2 regions of the Chryseobacterium sp. 1B4 genome follow, and region 2 is predicted to be linked to the other one. Evidence: riboswitches for the same ligand, from Rfam matches in the RefSeq annotation. Region 2 holds a riboswitch; the other holds the start of a gene.

Region 1 (8,225 bases), on a different contig from region 2:
CCGTTTTTAAGTCTTGTAAGAAGAGGGTAGAGGGTCCCTTCCACTACATCCAGTTTCCCTTTTTTCAGTTCGTCAATCAGATCGGAAACATACATTTCACGGTGATTGATGAGACTTAGAATACAGAATTCCAGAATTCCTTTTCGCATTTGCGCTTTGGTATTTTCAGTATTCATCTTTGATAAGTTTTGTTAATTAGTTATATTTTTAGAAAAATGCTCCTAGCTAGCTGAGCCTATTCTAATTTTACATTACAAAGATATGTAAATAAAATGGTATTATGCAATACAAAGTAGTGAAATTTTTAAAATAAATAATTTAATTAATTGATAATCAGCTATATAATTTTTGTATTGATTTTTTGTTAGAATAAATTTTGGCAAAAAAAGACCAAAAAAACTTTAAATTTTAAGAATTATCTATATAGGCCACTTCCATCTTTTATTTTTACTATTGATCATCTATCACTTATCATTATAAAGAGCCTGGGATTTTGAGATCGGCATAATGATTCGTATTTTTGTTAGGAAAAGACACTTAATCCATTTACAATTACCATGAATATTTTGAACAGCTATAAACACTTGCCGGTATTTCTTTTATTGGGCCCTTTATGCTTTGGGCAATATCAGTTTGAAATAAAAAATGTATCCAAGAAATATAACGCAATCATCCATGTGGAAAATTGTAATGATGGCCAATGTGGAGGAAAAGGAACGGTAGAATTGTTTGACAATAATAACAGTAAGGTACAGAGTTTTGTTTCTGATAACCTTGTTTTAAATCCGAAACAGGGACAAAAATTGATTCCGGGGAAACTGATTCCTCTGGCAAATGACCAGCGTTCAGTCATTACAGATGATTTTAATTTTGACGGAACCGAAGATGTGGCGATAAGAAACGGGAATATGGGAAATTACAGCTCGGCTTCTTATGATGTGTATGTATTCAACAGCACAAGAATGGCATTTGTGAAAAGTGAAGAACTTACAGACCTGGGCTCGAGTGGTTTTGATTTTTTTGAAACAGACGCCAAACGCAAACGTCTTATTTCCTACGGTAAGTCCGGTTGCTGCAGGCTTTTTACAACAGAATATGCTGTCATTCCGAACAAAGGGCTGGACAGGGTGCTTGAAAAAGAGGAAGATATGACCAATGAGGATCAGGTAAGGGTAATAACGAAAGAAAAGATCAATAATAAATGGATTACCAAAACCAAGGTATATCCGGCAGATCAGTATAACAAAAAATAAAAAGTAAGATGAAAATTCAGAAAGAAATCGATTTTATCCTGGCAGTGGATGCTCTGAAAAATGTGCAGCGAAGAAATTACAATGCTGACGATTCCCGGAGAGAGAATACAGCAGAGCATTCATGGCAGATCATTATCCTGGCTCAGATCCTTTATCCTTATGCCAAAAACCGTGCAGATATTGATTTACTAAGAGTAATAAGGATGCTTTCCATTCATGACCTGGTTGAAATAGAAGCCGGAGATACTTTTATTTTTGATGAAAAAGCAATGGTAGGAAAGTTTGAAAGAGAAAAGGCATCTGCCCAGAAGATCTTTGGAATTCTGGATGAACCTTTACGTACAGAGTTCTTTAATCTATGGCTTGAGTTTGAGGAAGAAAAGACTCCGGATGCTATTTTCGCCTGCGGGATTGACAGAATCATGCCGTTTATCTTAAATTCCCATACTGCGGGAAAAAGCTGGACTGAAGCAGGAGTCACAGAAAAACAAATCAGAAATATGCTTGAAAATGCGATCAGCAGGGCATCAGATGAAATGGGTGAGGCCTTTGAACTTTTACTGAACAGAAGTCTGGAAACGGAAAAGGTTTTGAAATAATTTCAATGAAAAATTTCGGGCGGCCAGAGGCCGCCCGAAATTTTTAGTATTTATAGTATCTGAATTGGTTTCTTGAATTCATCAATCGCTACAAAAGTAAAATCACCTACAATAGCTTTTTCTCTTTCGTAGGAATACATCTGCTCCGTGTAAATTTCAACATTTACTTTCATACTGGTTTTTCCTACGTATGAAACCTTCCCGATCAGTTCCACAATAGTTCCGGCAGGAATAGGTTTTTTGAAATCGATTTTGTCACTGCTTACCGTTACCACCCTTTTTCTGGCAAAACGGGTTGCTGTGATAAAAGCTACTTCGTCCATCAGCTGCATAGCCGTACCACCGAAAAGGGTATCGTAATGATTGGTTGTGTTAGGGAAAACCGCTTTAAAGATTCTGGTTTCGGATGCTTCAATTCTTTCTTCTGTAGTCATATATCATTATTAATTAAAGCGAAATGAGAGATATCAAAACAACAGAACAATGACAGGAACTTTGGAAATTCCTGAAACAATTCATCAGATCAATACAACTTCAGATCGCGAAAGTTACATGTTTAAGAAAAAGGCAGGTCTCCTGACTTGTAACATCATTTATCTCCTTCCCATGCCTCGCACAGTGGATCTTTGATAAAGACTTCAGTTACTTACAGTTGCGCGACAGTCCGTGATTTTCACACGGTTCCCTTTTAATCTGCAGTGATGCAGAACCAATTTCTGTGATGAATAAGTATTAAAACTTTTCGGATGCAAAAATAATGAATTTATTCCGGATTATGGAAAATAATCTGGCTGATTACCCTTCCTTTCTTGATGGTCCACAGCGTTGTATATCTGTTTTCTCCTGAACCGTTGATCATATAAAGAAAAATATTATCGTTATCAAGGGAAGTTACTCCGACGTTCTCAAAATCCATGGTAGGCTGGAACATGTTTTTGATGGCTTCCCTTACAAAAACAGAACCTCTTCCGGGTTGTTGTACCCTGATTGATTTGATTTCAGTCATCCCTTCGGGAAGATCATTTCCGATTCCCCAGGGTTTTACTTTGTCAATGGTAAGGAGCTTTCCTTCCGCATCTTTTTCCTTTTTACGGTATCCTGCATTGGAAGGATAGATATCAATCACCACTTTGCTTCTTTGGGCAGTAGGGATTTTAGGATCGGAATTGTCGGTGAAAATAAGTGATCTTCCGTTTTTAGATTTGGAAGGGGTATAGGCGGGAAGCTGATCAATATAAGCAATACGCTCTTTATTCACCATTCCTTCTTTATCAAGAGTTTCATAACGCACAAACGGCTTGTCATCATCCTGTTTCTCGGGATATTTGATCCAGATCCATTCTGTTTCTCCCGGAGCAGGCTTTACATAAACAAATACATCACCTTTGCGCATACGGATCTTATCTACAATTTTTCTGTAATTGTCTTTATGAACCCGCACATTGGCATATCCCTCGTCAGCTTTTACCACTCCGAAAGGAACTTTATTCTGCCCCTTTACAAAGGCTAAAGAAAAATACTGAAAGCAGATAAATAGAATGCTTTGTTTATGAAAGTCATCATGAAAATTTTTTGTTCCTTCAAATATATAAATTAAATGCTTTTCGGAAGATAATTATACCGCTGCAGTTCATTTAAATCTTGTAATTGTTTCAGATGGCCGTCTGAAAGCAGATACATAAGTACAGAAATATCCAGAACATCTTTAAAATTATGGTCAGAAATAATAAATCCTTTATGGGCTGACTCCAGAAGTATATTTTTCTTTAGTTCTTCAGTAACCTTAGGAGAAAGACTATGAAATGGCTCGTCCAGTAAAATAAAATCCGCTTCAGAATAAATAATCATCAGGGTTTCAATGATTCTCTGCTCACCCTTGGAAAGGTTTTTAGGTTTTTCATGAAGAAAAGGTTGTACAAACTCTGAATTAAAAAGTAATTCAGTATTCTTTTGGTTACAAAAAAGGGGAATCAGGTTTTTGATTTTTATATATTGGGGTAGAAACAGCTCCTGTGGCAAATAGGAGATCCGGTTTTTTCTGTCGGAAATGTTTTTCAGAATAGTGTTGTCATATTTTATAAACTGAGTATCGCCATATTCAGTGCCGAAAATAATGTTCATCAATGTTGATTTTCCGCTTCCATTTCTGCCTAATAACCCTATAACCTGCCCTGTTTCGCATCCTATATAAATATCCTGCAGAATTTTCCTTTCATGGAAAGATTTTGTTACACTATCAATATGAAGCTTACTCATAAGAACAGTGTTATAGTTTTTACAAGAAATCCTGATAATATCGTTCCTGTCCAAAGAAAAGTTCTTGAAAATCCTGAATTAGCGTAAAAATAATATTCGCTTTTAAACCTTACTTCGTACATAAAGTAATGAAGAACCGGTAAAATTAAAAGAAAACTTAATCCAAATGTTTCAGTTCTGTAGGGGAGCAGAAAAGAAATAAGTAACGAAAACAGCAAGGTAGGAATGAGGGTTTTTTTATAAAAAATCCAAAGAATAGTAAAGTTTCTGACCATGTTCAATACTTTTAGAATAGGTATCCGATATTTAAATATATGGAGGTTGGTTGTTTAAACTTTTATAATCGTTATTTAAACCACAAAAGGCACAAAAGTTTTAAACACTTCAGTTTTTTCAGAACCAGACCTTATGCATAATAAGTACACCTAAGTTTTGTGAAAATCTTTGATTTTCATCTTATGTGAACTTTTCTGCGGTATCATTTTAAACTTACTTCAGTGAACTCAAGCATTTAGAATGAACCCTTTTGTGACTTTTGCGGTTTTGTAAAGTTTAAACAACTTTATGAATTCAAATATATTAAAAACCTTTATACAAGAGAAAAATTAAAAGATTCATTAAGAAATAAATAAAAAGAGAGAGCACTGAAAAGTGCTCTCTGTATTTGCATACATTAATCCTCAGACTAATTAAATTCTCTCAAGCTCATCCGCGTCAATCGTGGTTTTGAAAGTGCCGTAATTGACAATCACTTTATTACGTGAGATTTTCTCAATGGTACCCACACTGGTGCTTCCTGTAATACGAACACGCTGCCCGACTTTCATCCACACAGCACGGTCGGTTTTACGTTTTTCCTCCAGTTTTTCATTGGTTTCAGCAATTTTTTCAATCACTTCCTCTTTTTTCAGCTGTTGGGTAATTTTTCTCTTAACAACCTGAAGACGTTTGGATTCATCCTTATCGGTACCTAATTTCCTGAATTTCTCCTGTTCAAGGAGCTTTACAAAATCTTTTACAACATCCTTTCTGGATTTTCCTTTGGTATAGCTGTCGATGAATGCCTCAATCTTATTTCCGAACTGAAGTTTACGGTGTTCCTCTTCATACAGCTTCTGGAAATTGAAAAGTTTCTGCTGAAGCTGGTCATTCAGTTTCTGAAGGTTATCACGTTTATCTTCTACAGATTCTTTTCTTTCTGCAAGGTCGGATTTCAGTTTCTCAACCTCAAATTTTTCCTGCTGCAGTTTTACAATCGTTTTATCGAGATTAACAATATCATGTTCTACCTTTTTCTTGGCAGAATGGATGATAAACCTTGGAATTTTATTCTTTTCTGCAACTTCAAAGGTAAATGAACTTCCTGCCTGCCCTACTTCCAGCTTATACATTGGTTCCAAAGTTTCTTCATTGAAGAGCATTGCTGCGTTTTGAGCGTTAGGGAGCTGTTCTATCACCAGTTTGATATTGGTGTAATGGGTAGTGATGATAGCAAAACTCTTTTTGTCATAGAAAAACTCCATGAAACTTTCTGCCAGCGCACCTCCCAGCTCAGGATCAGAACCTGTACCGAATTCATCAATCAGCAAAAGCGTATTGGCATCAGCCTCACGGATGATTCCTGACATTTTTTCAATCTCGATGAATAGGTCGATAAGTGATTTTCAATGGACTGGTTATCTCCAATATCAGTCATGATTTTCTCAAAGAAAAACATTTCAGACTTTGGATGAACCGGAACCAGGATGCCACTCTGAATCATCAATTGTAATAATCCTACCGTTTTCAGGGTAATCGATTTTCCACCGGCATTCGGACCGGAGATACAGATGATCCTGTTGTGCTCCGTTAAAGTCAGTGTCTGTGGATGAATCGTTTTATTCTCTATTTTGTTTCTTAACCATAAAAGAGGATGATAGGCATCTCTTAATCTCAGCGTTTTATGATGGTTGATTTTCGGAAGAACTCCATTGATCAGTTCACCAAATTTCGCTTTAGCTCTCGTAAGGTCAAGGTCAAAAATATATACCTGATATCTCCATAACTGAGGTTGAAATTCTGCCAGTTCTGCAGTAAGTTTACGGAGAACTTTATCGATCTCTTTTTCTCTTCCTCTTCACTTTCACGAAGCTTGAAGTAGTGCTTTACAACACTGTCCGGCTGAATGTAAGTAATGGAACCGGTTTTGGAAATTCCTAATGTTCTTCCCGGAACCCTTTTTTGAATCCTGATTTTACAGCCAAGACCCTCTGGTCATCAATAATGGTTTCCCGTATATCGTCCAGAAAGTCACTCTGACCATATGTGGTAAGCGCGCGGTTGAAGTTTTCCTGGATAGCTTTTTTAGCAAGCTGTATTTCAGTTCTTATCCCTTTCAAAGCTGGGGAAGCTTCATTTTTTACCTCACCAAAACGGTTAAAAACCTTATCTACTTTCTCAATGATCTCTTTTCTGAATTCCAGTACAGAAGCTTCTTCCAATAAAGTAGGAAACGTTTCCGGCATGGTAGGGAAGAACTTCTGCAGTTTTCCGATCTGTTCCGTGATGGTTTTTATTTTGATGAAAGCAGAATTTTCCAGACGGTAGTTCTCAATCAGCATCAATTTCAGCTCACTTTCAATATCTTCATATTCATCAAACGGAATCGCATTTGAACTTTCGAAACTCGACAGGTATTCTGACGTTTTCTTTAATGAAAGTTCTGCCTCGTCTATTTCCATCGGACGAAGTTGAAGAATTTTTTCTCTTGTTTTCGGAGAATACGCAAATGGGGAGATTTCCGCGAGCAATTGCGGAAACTCTAATTCGTCTAAATCTTCTTTATCTATATACACAGTGCAAATTTAGTGAGAATTTTGATTATTACGTATATCTGAGAGATTTACAGAATAAATTAACCGGGATTTAAAGTTTTTACGCTAAAAAATAAACCGATAATATTCTTTTATTAAATTTGAAATATGAAACTGGAAACCCAAAGATTATTACTGAGAGATATCAACGAAAGTCATGTTGATGATATTTTGCGAATCCGAAGCAATGAGGTGATCAATCGGTTCGTTATAAGGAAATCTCCTAAAAATAACTACGATGCGCTCCAGTTTATTCTGACGATTAAAGAAAGAACTCAAAATAACCAAACCATCTATTTGGGAATTTCTTTAAAAGATCAGCTGAATCTTATCGGAACCATCTGTCTCTGGAATTTTTCTGAAGACCGCAAAACAGCAGAAGTTGGCTATGAATTGCTGCCGGAATATCACAGGCAGGGAATTATGTCTGAAGCTTTGAAAGTGGTTTTGGATTTTGGTTTTAATGAATTGAATTTAGAAGAAATTCTGGCTATTACCAATAAATGTAATGAAAATTCAAAAGGGATTCTTTTAAAACATGGTTTTATTGTATGGGAAGGAAAGGAAGATAAAGATTTCCCTGATAATATTATTTTTAGTCTGAAAAGGCTCTCTGCTGGCCATCATTAAAAATCCAAAAGGTTTTCTCTATCTTTATCGCTGATTGAAATTACCTATGAAAAATGAAATAAAATCTTTAACGGGACTTAGAGGAGTTGTCGCATTATGGGTTGCTTTTTTTCATTTTAGTTTTTTCAGGAATGAATTCATTCAGGATATAGTAGGGAAGGGCTATGTAGCTGTTGATATCTTTTTTGTGCTGAGTGCCTTTTTACTAACGGTTTCTTATTCTGAAAAGTTTAGAAATCTGAATTATAAAGTAATAGATATTTTTTACAAAAAAAGAATCAACAGAATTTATCCTGTTTACATCATATCAGTTGTTTTTATTGTACTGTTTTTAGAAAAAAGCTCTATAGCCGGGCTCCTGATCAATGCCACATTAATACAATGCTTTTTTAATCCCAATTATCTGCTGAATATAGTTTATTGGTCGCTAAGCACAGAATGGATCTGCTATTTGATCTTCCCTTTTATGTTATGGATTATCCTGCGTTATAAGATTCGCAGTGAAATCTTAATTGTATCAAGTCTGATTTTGAGGTGGATGCTTCCCCATCTTCCCGGTCATTTATATATAGGTTCTGAAATTCCACTGAAAGAAGGTGAATCAACAGCATATCTTGATCTTCCATATGGCCTTG
Region 2 (8,225 bases):
TTGAATATGTAGCGGTAAAAATCAAAGAAGTGGAAGAAAAGGATCAGGTAAGAAACTTCCAGCCGCCTATTACCGGTGAAGAGATTATGGAAATGTTCAATCTTAAGCCGGGCCGTGAAATCGGTATTTTAAAGGAAAAAGTAAAAGAAGCCATTCTGGAGGGTGAAATTCCCAATGAAAAGGAAGAAGCTACTAAGTTTGTGATAGCTGAAGCTGAGAAACTGGGATTGACAATATAATCAAGTTATAAAATATAAAAATCCGGCGGGATGTTCCATCCCGCCGGATTTTTTTGCTTACTATGAAAACAAAGCCGGCCGGTTTCGAAGAAACCGGCCGGAAAAACACAAATGATGAAAAAATAAAAAATTATTTTTAGAAGTAATAAATTATTATGGGTTCAGAAAAGTTCCGTTAGCCCCAATACCTCCTGTTTTTACAGTAACAATCTTATTTCCTGTAGCTGCTGAGTATACAACCATTTCGCTTTCTTGTGTAAACTCCTTTACATCTGAAGCAAAAATTCTTCCGTCAATAACATTAAATCCATACAACGTAAAGTAAGGACCTCCATCTGCAGCTGTTAATAATGGGCTGGAAGGAACTGTCGGAGCAGTTAAACTTGTTGTGTACACTTTATTGCCTGAACTGAAGTATAATTTGTCATTATCAATCTGAAGGTTGGTAGCACTTGGAATTCCTGTCAGTGTAATTACCGGTGTAAGAGTTCCTGTACCTGAAATTTTATAGATGTAAGAATCTGTAGCCGTGGAAGCAATTGTGTAAACGTTGGATTTGTAAGAAACAGTGTTTCCAATCTGACCATTCGGAACGGTAATTTCAGTTTTGCTGTCGTTGGAAGTATTGATATAAGTAATCTTGTTTCCATACCCTGATGAAGCATTTTGTACGAAAATATTTCCTCCCGCTTCTACCGTTTTATCAGAAACTTCAGTCATGTTAATTTTGCTTACAAATGAATAATCCGAAGCTTTATACTTTGTTATACTTTGAGTATGTGCACTGAAATTGGTATTAGCAACATAGATAAAGTCATTAGCGAAAGCAATTCCTCTCGGATTATCAAGCTGTTGTGTGATTACTCCCAATTTCTTAAATGTGTAACGGTCTACTACAACAATTTTGTTTGAGTTATTCAAAACAAGATAAGCTTTATTTCCGTTAAGACCAATGGTCTGAAGAACATCACCCAGGATATCTTTATTGTTGTTATAACCATATACATCATCCTGCTTAAGGCTTAAATCTCTCGTCACGAAAGTTACTTTAGCTCCCTGGCTGTTATAATTACCTTCATTAGAGATAAAATATCCGTTCTGATAAGTGATCGGAGAAACTTCAAATTCCTCAGAATCACTTGTACATGAAGACATATTAAACAATAGTACCACTGCAAATAATACAGTTAAAAGTTTAGTTATTTTCATAATTTATTCAATTTTAATTATTAAAAATTTATTGCTGCATACACGCTATAGTTTCTTTTCGGTAAAGGATTGAAAGAAACGGTTTTATAGTATGTATTGGTTAGATTATTCACTTTAAACCCTAAGGTATACTTTTTTGCCAGGGTTGCAGAAACACCCATATTTAAAAGAAAATAAGGATCTATAGCTTCTGACCTTTTTTCATCACTTGTGGTGTAGGTAACCCCGTTCAGCAATGTCTGGGTAAAAAATTTAAAGAAACCATATTCATAATCCAGATTAACCGTTCCTCTGTGTATAGGAACGTAAGGTCTCTGCATGTTTGTTTCTTTATCAATAGATTTTGCATAATAATATCCTGCATTCGCATGGATTTTATGACTTCCCAGTTGTTTGCTGAAAGAAAGCTGAGATTCCAGCCCGTAAGATTCTGCTTTATTGACATTAAAAGCCTGCCAGTACCCTTTAGCAGTTGGCAGCCATACAATAAGATCTGTAATATTCATATAATAAGGAGAAAGGCTAAGCCTGAAATCTCCTACTTTGAACTCATTAGTCATATCCACCTGAGTTGAGGTTTCCGGTCTCAGGTCTTTATTTCCGCCCGGTTCATAGTAAATATCATTAAATGACGGATATCTGAAATTTTTGGAGACATTAATGCCCACATCATACCATTTTGCAGCGCTCCATTTTCCGGAGAATGAATACATTAACGGTGATTTCACATCTTCCACAAAATCTTTTTTAAATCCACCTTCAAAACGCAGGTCTTTCGTTGCAAAATACCGTAATAGCCCTGAAACGGAACCTATATTTCTGCTGACAGTGGATATTCCGTTCTGATATCCTTCTCCTTTATTGACCTGAAACTCTCCGATCAGATTAAAATTCCATTTTGAATTCAGGAAATAATTGAAATCATTTTTAAAAATATAATTTTTCCCGGTTCCACTGCTGGATTTAGGTTGGGTCAACGAACCGAAATACTGGAAATTTTCCTCTGTATAGGCAGCCTTAAAAGAGTTGCTGAACTTTGTTTTGTTCCAGTCCCAGGAAAGAATGCTCCTTACGCTTTGCGTTTTATATTTAGTTTTTGTCCCTGTTTCCTCATACACCGGATAATGCTGTGAGGAATCAAAAAACTGGCTCTGCCATGAAATTTTATGATCGTTCGTAATTCTATAGGATGCCCCTACATTGAACGTTGTATTGTAATAATTCCCGTTTCTGTTGACATAGTTAAGGTCACTTACCTTATAATCATTTTCACTTACGGAGTAATTTCCTGAAGCTTTAAAGCTGAACTTATCATTGCTGTAAGAACCTTTTACAAAATTATTATAAGTATTAAAGGAAGCCACTTCAGAAAATAAAGAACCATGGAAACCTTTATTAAAATCGAGGGTATTATTCAGGTGAATGCTTCCCCCAATGGCTCCGCTTCCATAGACAACACTTCCGCCGCCGGCTTTTATTCCGATCTGATCATATCCGAACAATGCGATATTATTGATATCTCCCTGTCCGAGAAAATTGGAATTGATATTAATTCCGTTCCATACAAATGCAGTCTGCTGGGCGGTAGTCCCCCTGAAAGAAGGTGAAGAAACAGCGCCACGGCCATTTTCCTTAATAAATACCTGTGATTGAAATCTCAGAAGTTCCGAAAGGTTGCTGGAGTTCTTCTCAGCATCCTCTGCTGAAATTATTTTTACGGGATGAAAAAGTTTCACCCTGTTCATCTGGTTGTCGAAAACATAAATAGTGTCAATGGTTTTCTCTTGGCCAAAAAGAAAACAACCATACGATGAAAAAAGCAGTACTAAAGATCTTTTTATATCCATACCTTTTTACTTTTCCTCCGAAAGCAATATGTTTTTTGTTATAATCCTGGCAGGTCTCCTGACTTTCGCATTCTGCTCCTTCCCGTTGCTAAACAGTGGTTTTTTGCAGAAACTTGTGTTGCGATTTACAGTTGCGGGGACAGTCCGGGAGTTACACCCGATTCCCTTTTCATTCCAAAATACTGGAAACCAAAATTTTTGCAAAGATAGTTTTTTATGTGTATTCAACAAAAAACCGTGCTTCGCCTTAAAAATGTTATCTTTTGGGTATGTAAACAAAAAAGAACAGCCGCTTTCAATATTGAAAACAGCCATTCATCCCACTACTTTACTATTTATATATGTTATTTTTTGATAAATTTATAAGTCTGTTGCTTTTCTCCCTTCACAGAATATTCCAGAATGTAAGCTCCTTTTGACAAGGATGAAACATCAATTTGTCCTTCTACAGTATTGAATGATTTCACTCTTTGTCCAACCAAATTATAAATCTCTGCCTTGTCTATTTTTCCTGTCCCTTTAAAATATAGAATATCAGTAACCGGGTTAGGATAAATACCCATGCTGTTTTTTTCTTTTACCACATCATTCACAGATAAATATTCAGATGCATCCAGATAAAAAGCAACCATTTGATTGGAAGCATTCACACCCATTCCGGCAATTTTCTTTCCATCCTGAGAAATAGCCAGAGGAAGTCCCATCGTTACTCCATTGGTGGCAATTCCTAAGGATACCGCATAATCATTCAGATTAACTCTTCCGGTGGCAGAGGTCCATATAAAACCCTCGCCAGACATTGGAGGCGCTCCGAATGCTCTGTAATATCCAATAACTTTAGTTCCATCCCCTGAAATTCCTGTTGCTCCTCCCTTGAAACTGAATGATGCATTAGGATGCGTAATATAAGTAAGTCCGCTTACTGCATTCCAAACATAGGGATTAGGATTGGCTGAACCGATGATTGTACTTCCGTCTGCGGAAATACCTCCCGCTTCTCCAACATTATTTCCATTGTTATCTGTAATAAAGCTTTCTACTCCATCCTGCCATTTCGCACCACTCCTGGTACCGTTTGATTCGTCCTGCCATCCGACAATTACCGTTCCTGAAGCATTGATTGCGTTTGCCCTGGAGCTTCGTCCCTGAACAATACTTCCCAGATCTACCATTCCGTTTACTTCATCCCATTTCACAGCATGTGCGTTAGCTGCCGTAAGGAATCCCAGCCCCACAATTGTATTACCATTAGCTGTCATCCCCCAGGTAGAACTTACACTGCCATCCCAGCCGGCAGGAACCAGCCCTCCCCTGTTTACCCATGTGCCCGTAGCTACATCATAAGTCGAGATTTCATTGAAACCTGTTGCAGCATTTGTAACGGAAGATGAGATCTTGGTCCCGTCATTCGAAACTATGGTTCTGCCCGCAGCAGGATATCCGTTTGATATTGAACCTATCTGTACAAGTCCTCCCGATGCATTCCATTTATATATAGCTCCTGCACTTGTATGCAAGCTTACTACTCCATTATCTGAAACAGCTCCTACATTATAATTCCCCAAGCCTATTACAGTAAGCTGAGCTTTCACAATACCCAATTTCAGAAAAAGGCAAGCTGTTAATATTTTCATTGACATTTTGTAAAAATTTTTCATATTTTATTATATTTAGATTTTTTAATTGGTGAAAACAATATTAATATAATATTTACCATACCCAAAGAAATTGACTTTCATAATTCGTGAATTTCAAAAGAATATAATTTTTAAAACATTAATAATCAAACATATAAGAAAACAATATTTTGAATATGGATTTTACCCGAATTATTCAAAAAAACACAAACAACCCAGTATTCATTCAAAAATTATTTGATCATAGCAAAGAAATTCTCCTTGTTATTTTCATTGGCTTTTCCATTATCACCAATGCACAATCCGGTCCTGACTTTACTATCCTGGCAGATAAGGCATTTCTGAAACTCTATCAGAATTCTGACGAATGTATCAGCTATACTCAGGGAATTCTTGTCAGTGATCAGAATACAGAACACAAAATGATCCTTCAGAATATTATTTCCCAGGCTTTTGCTATGAAAGGTGATTATGTACAATCTGTAAATATTTTTGCTCAAAAAGAAGATCCTGACCTGCACAATAATCTTTCTTATTTTATGCAGATCTTCGGTGATTATAACCTTGCTGATCAGTATCAGAATCTGGGTTTATACAATCAGTCTAAGAGAATTATCAGTTATCTCCTGTCTGATCAGAAACTTCTTAAAAGTAACGATGTGGCTCTAAGAGTTACTACCGCAAAACTATATCAGCTTCAGGCTTTGAACTCAGGGATCAACCGGGATTATTCCACAGCGCTGCAAAATCTGGACAAAAGCAATCAATACCTCAGCGGTCAGAATGAAGAAAATAAAATATTAAAACTGGAAAACAGGATTTTCCGTTCTTCCTATCTGCTGAAACAAAATAAACTTATCGAATATCAACCTCTTATAAAAAGTATTATTGATGATCTTGAGCATCAGAAAAACCAGCCATTTCTCTTAGGTCTTGCCTATGAAAACCTATCTCAATATTATTTTCTGAAGCAGGATTACAGAGCGTCTGTTGAAAAGCTGGAAGCCGGACTTTCACTGATTGAAAATCTGCCTTTCAATAATTTAAAAATTAAAATCTATGAGTCATTATCCCGCAGCTATTATGCACTTCATGATGATACAAAGTACCACCGGTACAATAAACTCTGCAATGATCTAAAGACAAAAACAGATGCCAGTTCCAGGGAAGGAATACGGTATCTTGTAAAACTTGTGGAAACCAGTCAGAATAAAAATATTGAATTTCAAAAGCTGATGTTTGTTAAATCCTTCTGGTCGTTAGCACTCATTTTGTCTTTGATAATCTTGGGACTATTCGCTTATTTTTTAAGTATTAAAAGTAAAGGTAAAGACTTAAAAAAACAATTTGATTTCTTTGAAAAACAGATCAGTCGCAAGTCCCAATCTGCCATTCCAGAGAAGGCTACTTCAACAGCAAAAGATTCCGGTTCTACCAAAATATCAAGGGAAAAAGAAGATGAGATTCTTCGCAAACTTGAAGAATTCGAAAAATCCGGTCATTATCTGAATAAAAACATGTCGTTATCCATGCTTTCCTCTCAAATGGAGGTTAACACGAAATACCTTTCAGAAGTTATTAATAACAAGGAGAAAAATTTTAACGGCTATATCAACAAACTAAGAATCAATCATATTGTACAATTATTAAAGAATGATTCTACTTTTCTCAATTATAAAGTGAGCTATCTTGCAGAGTATTCAGGGTTTTCATCACACAGTGCCTTTACTACGGTCTTTAAGTCTGTCACCGGAATGTCTCCCAATACATATATTCAGGAAATCAGTAAAAGTAAAACTGTATGAAACTCTTTTTTAAAATAATAACCTCAATCCTTCTGTCTTTTTGTATCGTTATAAAAGCTCAGAAAATACCGGACCGTGAATTAATAAGAAAAGCCCGGCTTGAAATTTATGACAACCCCGATTATACCATTAAAACCGGAGAACAATTATTAAGGAAAAATCCGGATATCAGTACATCCATTGATATTTACATGCTGCTTTCCACAGCGAATATTGCCAAAAGAAACTTCGAGGAATCTTTAAAGTATATTTTAAAAGCTAAGGAACTCTCGCAGAAAACCAATGATTTCAAAAGCCAGGCAAGCGTTCTTATTTCTGTTGCCATTCAATATCAGCAGATGGAACTATTCAATAAGAGTTTAGAAACTTTGAATGAAGCCGATCAGTATCTGGCCAGAATACCGGAAACTCCTTTCAAATATATTGAAAACGCAAGAAGTTATGCTATAAAGGGAATGATTTACAAGAGTCAGTCTAATTCAGAAATTGCCCTGGAAAAGTTTCTAATTTCGATACAGAATTTTGAAAAAGTATCTTCCGGGAAAACCACCTACGCTAATATGAGTGTGGTATACTATAACATTGGATACTGCTATCTTAATCTCAATCAAATTGATAAGGCACAAGAAGCTTTTGTTCAGTCTTTGGATTATGCCCGGAAAAATCATGCTAAAAGTCTGGAAGCATTTGCCTTGAAAGGAATTGCTGAAATCTACAGGCAAAAACATGAAAATCAATCAGCAATCAATCTTTTGCTAAAAGCAGAAAACCTGTGTAAAAATACAGGAGATATTATTTTGAACGAAGGCATCTACAAAGAATTAGCTGATAATTATCTTGCTCTGGGAGAACAGAATTTCTATCAGCAGTATAACAAAAAATACCTGGAAATGCGTTTCAGGAGAAAGCAGAACGAACTGAGATCCATTAATCAGATTATTGATAATCATAATAGGGAAACCTATTTAGAAAGCGAAAAGCTGAAATCTTATCATAATTCCATAATAACAGCTTCTGTTACTTTGGGAGGTATTATAATGGCTGTACTCCTGTATTTTATTGTAAAGGTCAGAAGACAAAATAAAGAATTTCAGAAAGAAATTCAGCAAATGATAAGAGCATCATAACCAAAATAAAAAACCGTTCCAACACTGGAACGGCTTTTATTTTATATAATTTTCAACTTTATTTACCCATAACTTCAGTAATCGGGTTCCCTACATTTCCGCTTGGGAACTGAATTTTCAGTAATGAAGATACCGTAGGGGCAATATCTGTCATGTGATATTCCTTATTGCTTTCTCCTTGCTTCACTCCCCACCCCATAAAGATCAATGGGATATGTGAGTCGTAAGAATTCCATACACTGTGTGTAGTTCCTGTTTTTGAATATGGAGGAAGCATAGAATCATGGGAGATCAGCTGGATGTCTCCGCTTCTCTGTCTGTTGATTCCGTTGATAATTCTCTGTTTGATCGGCTCCGGAAT

What was found. A riboswitch is a leader RNA that binds a small molecule or an ion and turns the genes downstream of it on or off. The one in region 2 is predicted to bind cobalamin.
Region 1: linked by a shared signal. The riboswitch ahead of OWR28_RS18530 (acyl-CoA thioesterase) and the one ahead of OWR28_RS01545 (TonB-dependent receptor domain-containing protein) in region 2 are both predicted to bind cobalamin.

What each region holds. Positions count from the first base shown of each region.
Region 1 is NZ_JAPNUF010000008.1:465,294-473,518, reverse strand. Features, by position in the region: gene OWR28_RS18545 (PadR family transcriptional regulator) at 1-176, opposite strand, end outside; gene OWR28_RS18540 (XAC2610-related protein) at 678-1,253, shown strand; gene OWR28_RS18535 (HD domain-containing protein) at 1,262-1,852, shown strand; gene OWR28_RS18530 (acyl-CoA thioesterase) at 1,903-2,286, opposite strand; cobalamin riboswitch at 2,402-2,581, opposite strand; gene OWR28_RS18525 (hypothetical protein) at 2,616-3,323, opposite strand; gene OWR28_RS18520 (ATP-binding cassette domain-containing protein) at 3,446-4,108, opposite strand; partial or broken gene OWR28_RS18515 (endonuclease MutS2) at 4,798-6,942, opposite strand; gene OWR28_RS18510 (GNAT family N-acetyltransferase) at 7,069-7,590, shown strand; gene OWR28_RS18505 (acyltransferase) at 7,637-8,225, shown strand, end outside.
Region 2 is NZ_JAPNUF010000002.1:109,724-117,948, reverse strand. Features, by position in the region: partial or broken gene OWR28_RS01555 (CCA tRNA nucleotidyltransferase) at 1-239, shown strand, start outside; gene OWR28_RS01550 (DUF5074 domain-containing protein) at 393-1,448, opposite strand; gene OWR28_RS01545 (TonB-dependent receptor domain-containing protein) at 1,469-3,295, opposite strand; cobalamin riboswitch at 3,327-3,504, opposite strand; gene OWR28_RS01540 (T9SS type A sorting domain-containing protein) at 3,640-4,953, opposite strand; gene OWR28_RS01535 (AraC family transcriptional regulator) at 5,109-6,737, shown strand; gene OWR28_RS01530 (tetratricopeptide repeat protein) at 6,734-7,864, shown strand; gene pafA (alkaline phosphatase PafA) at 7,923-8,225, opposite strand, start outside.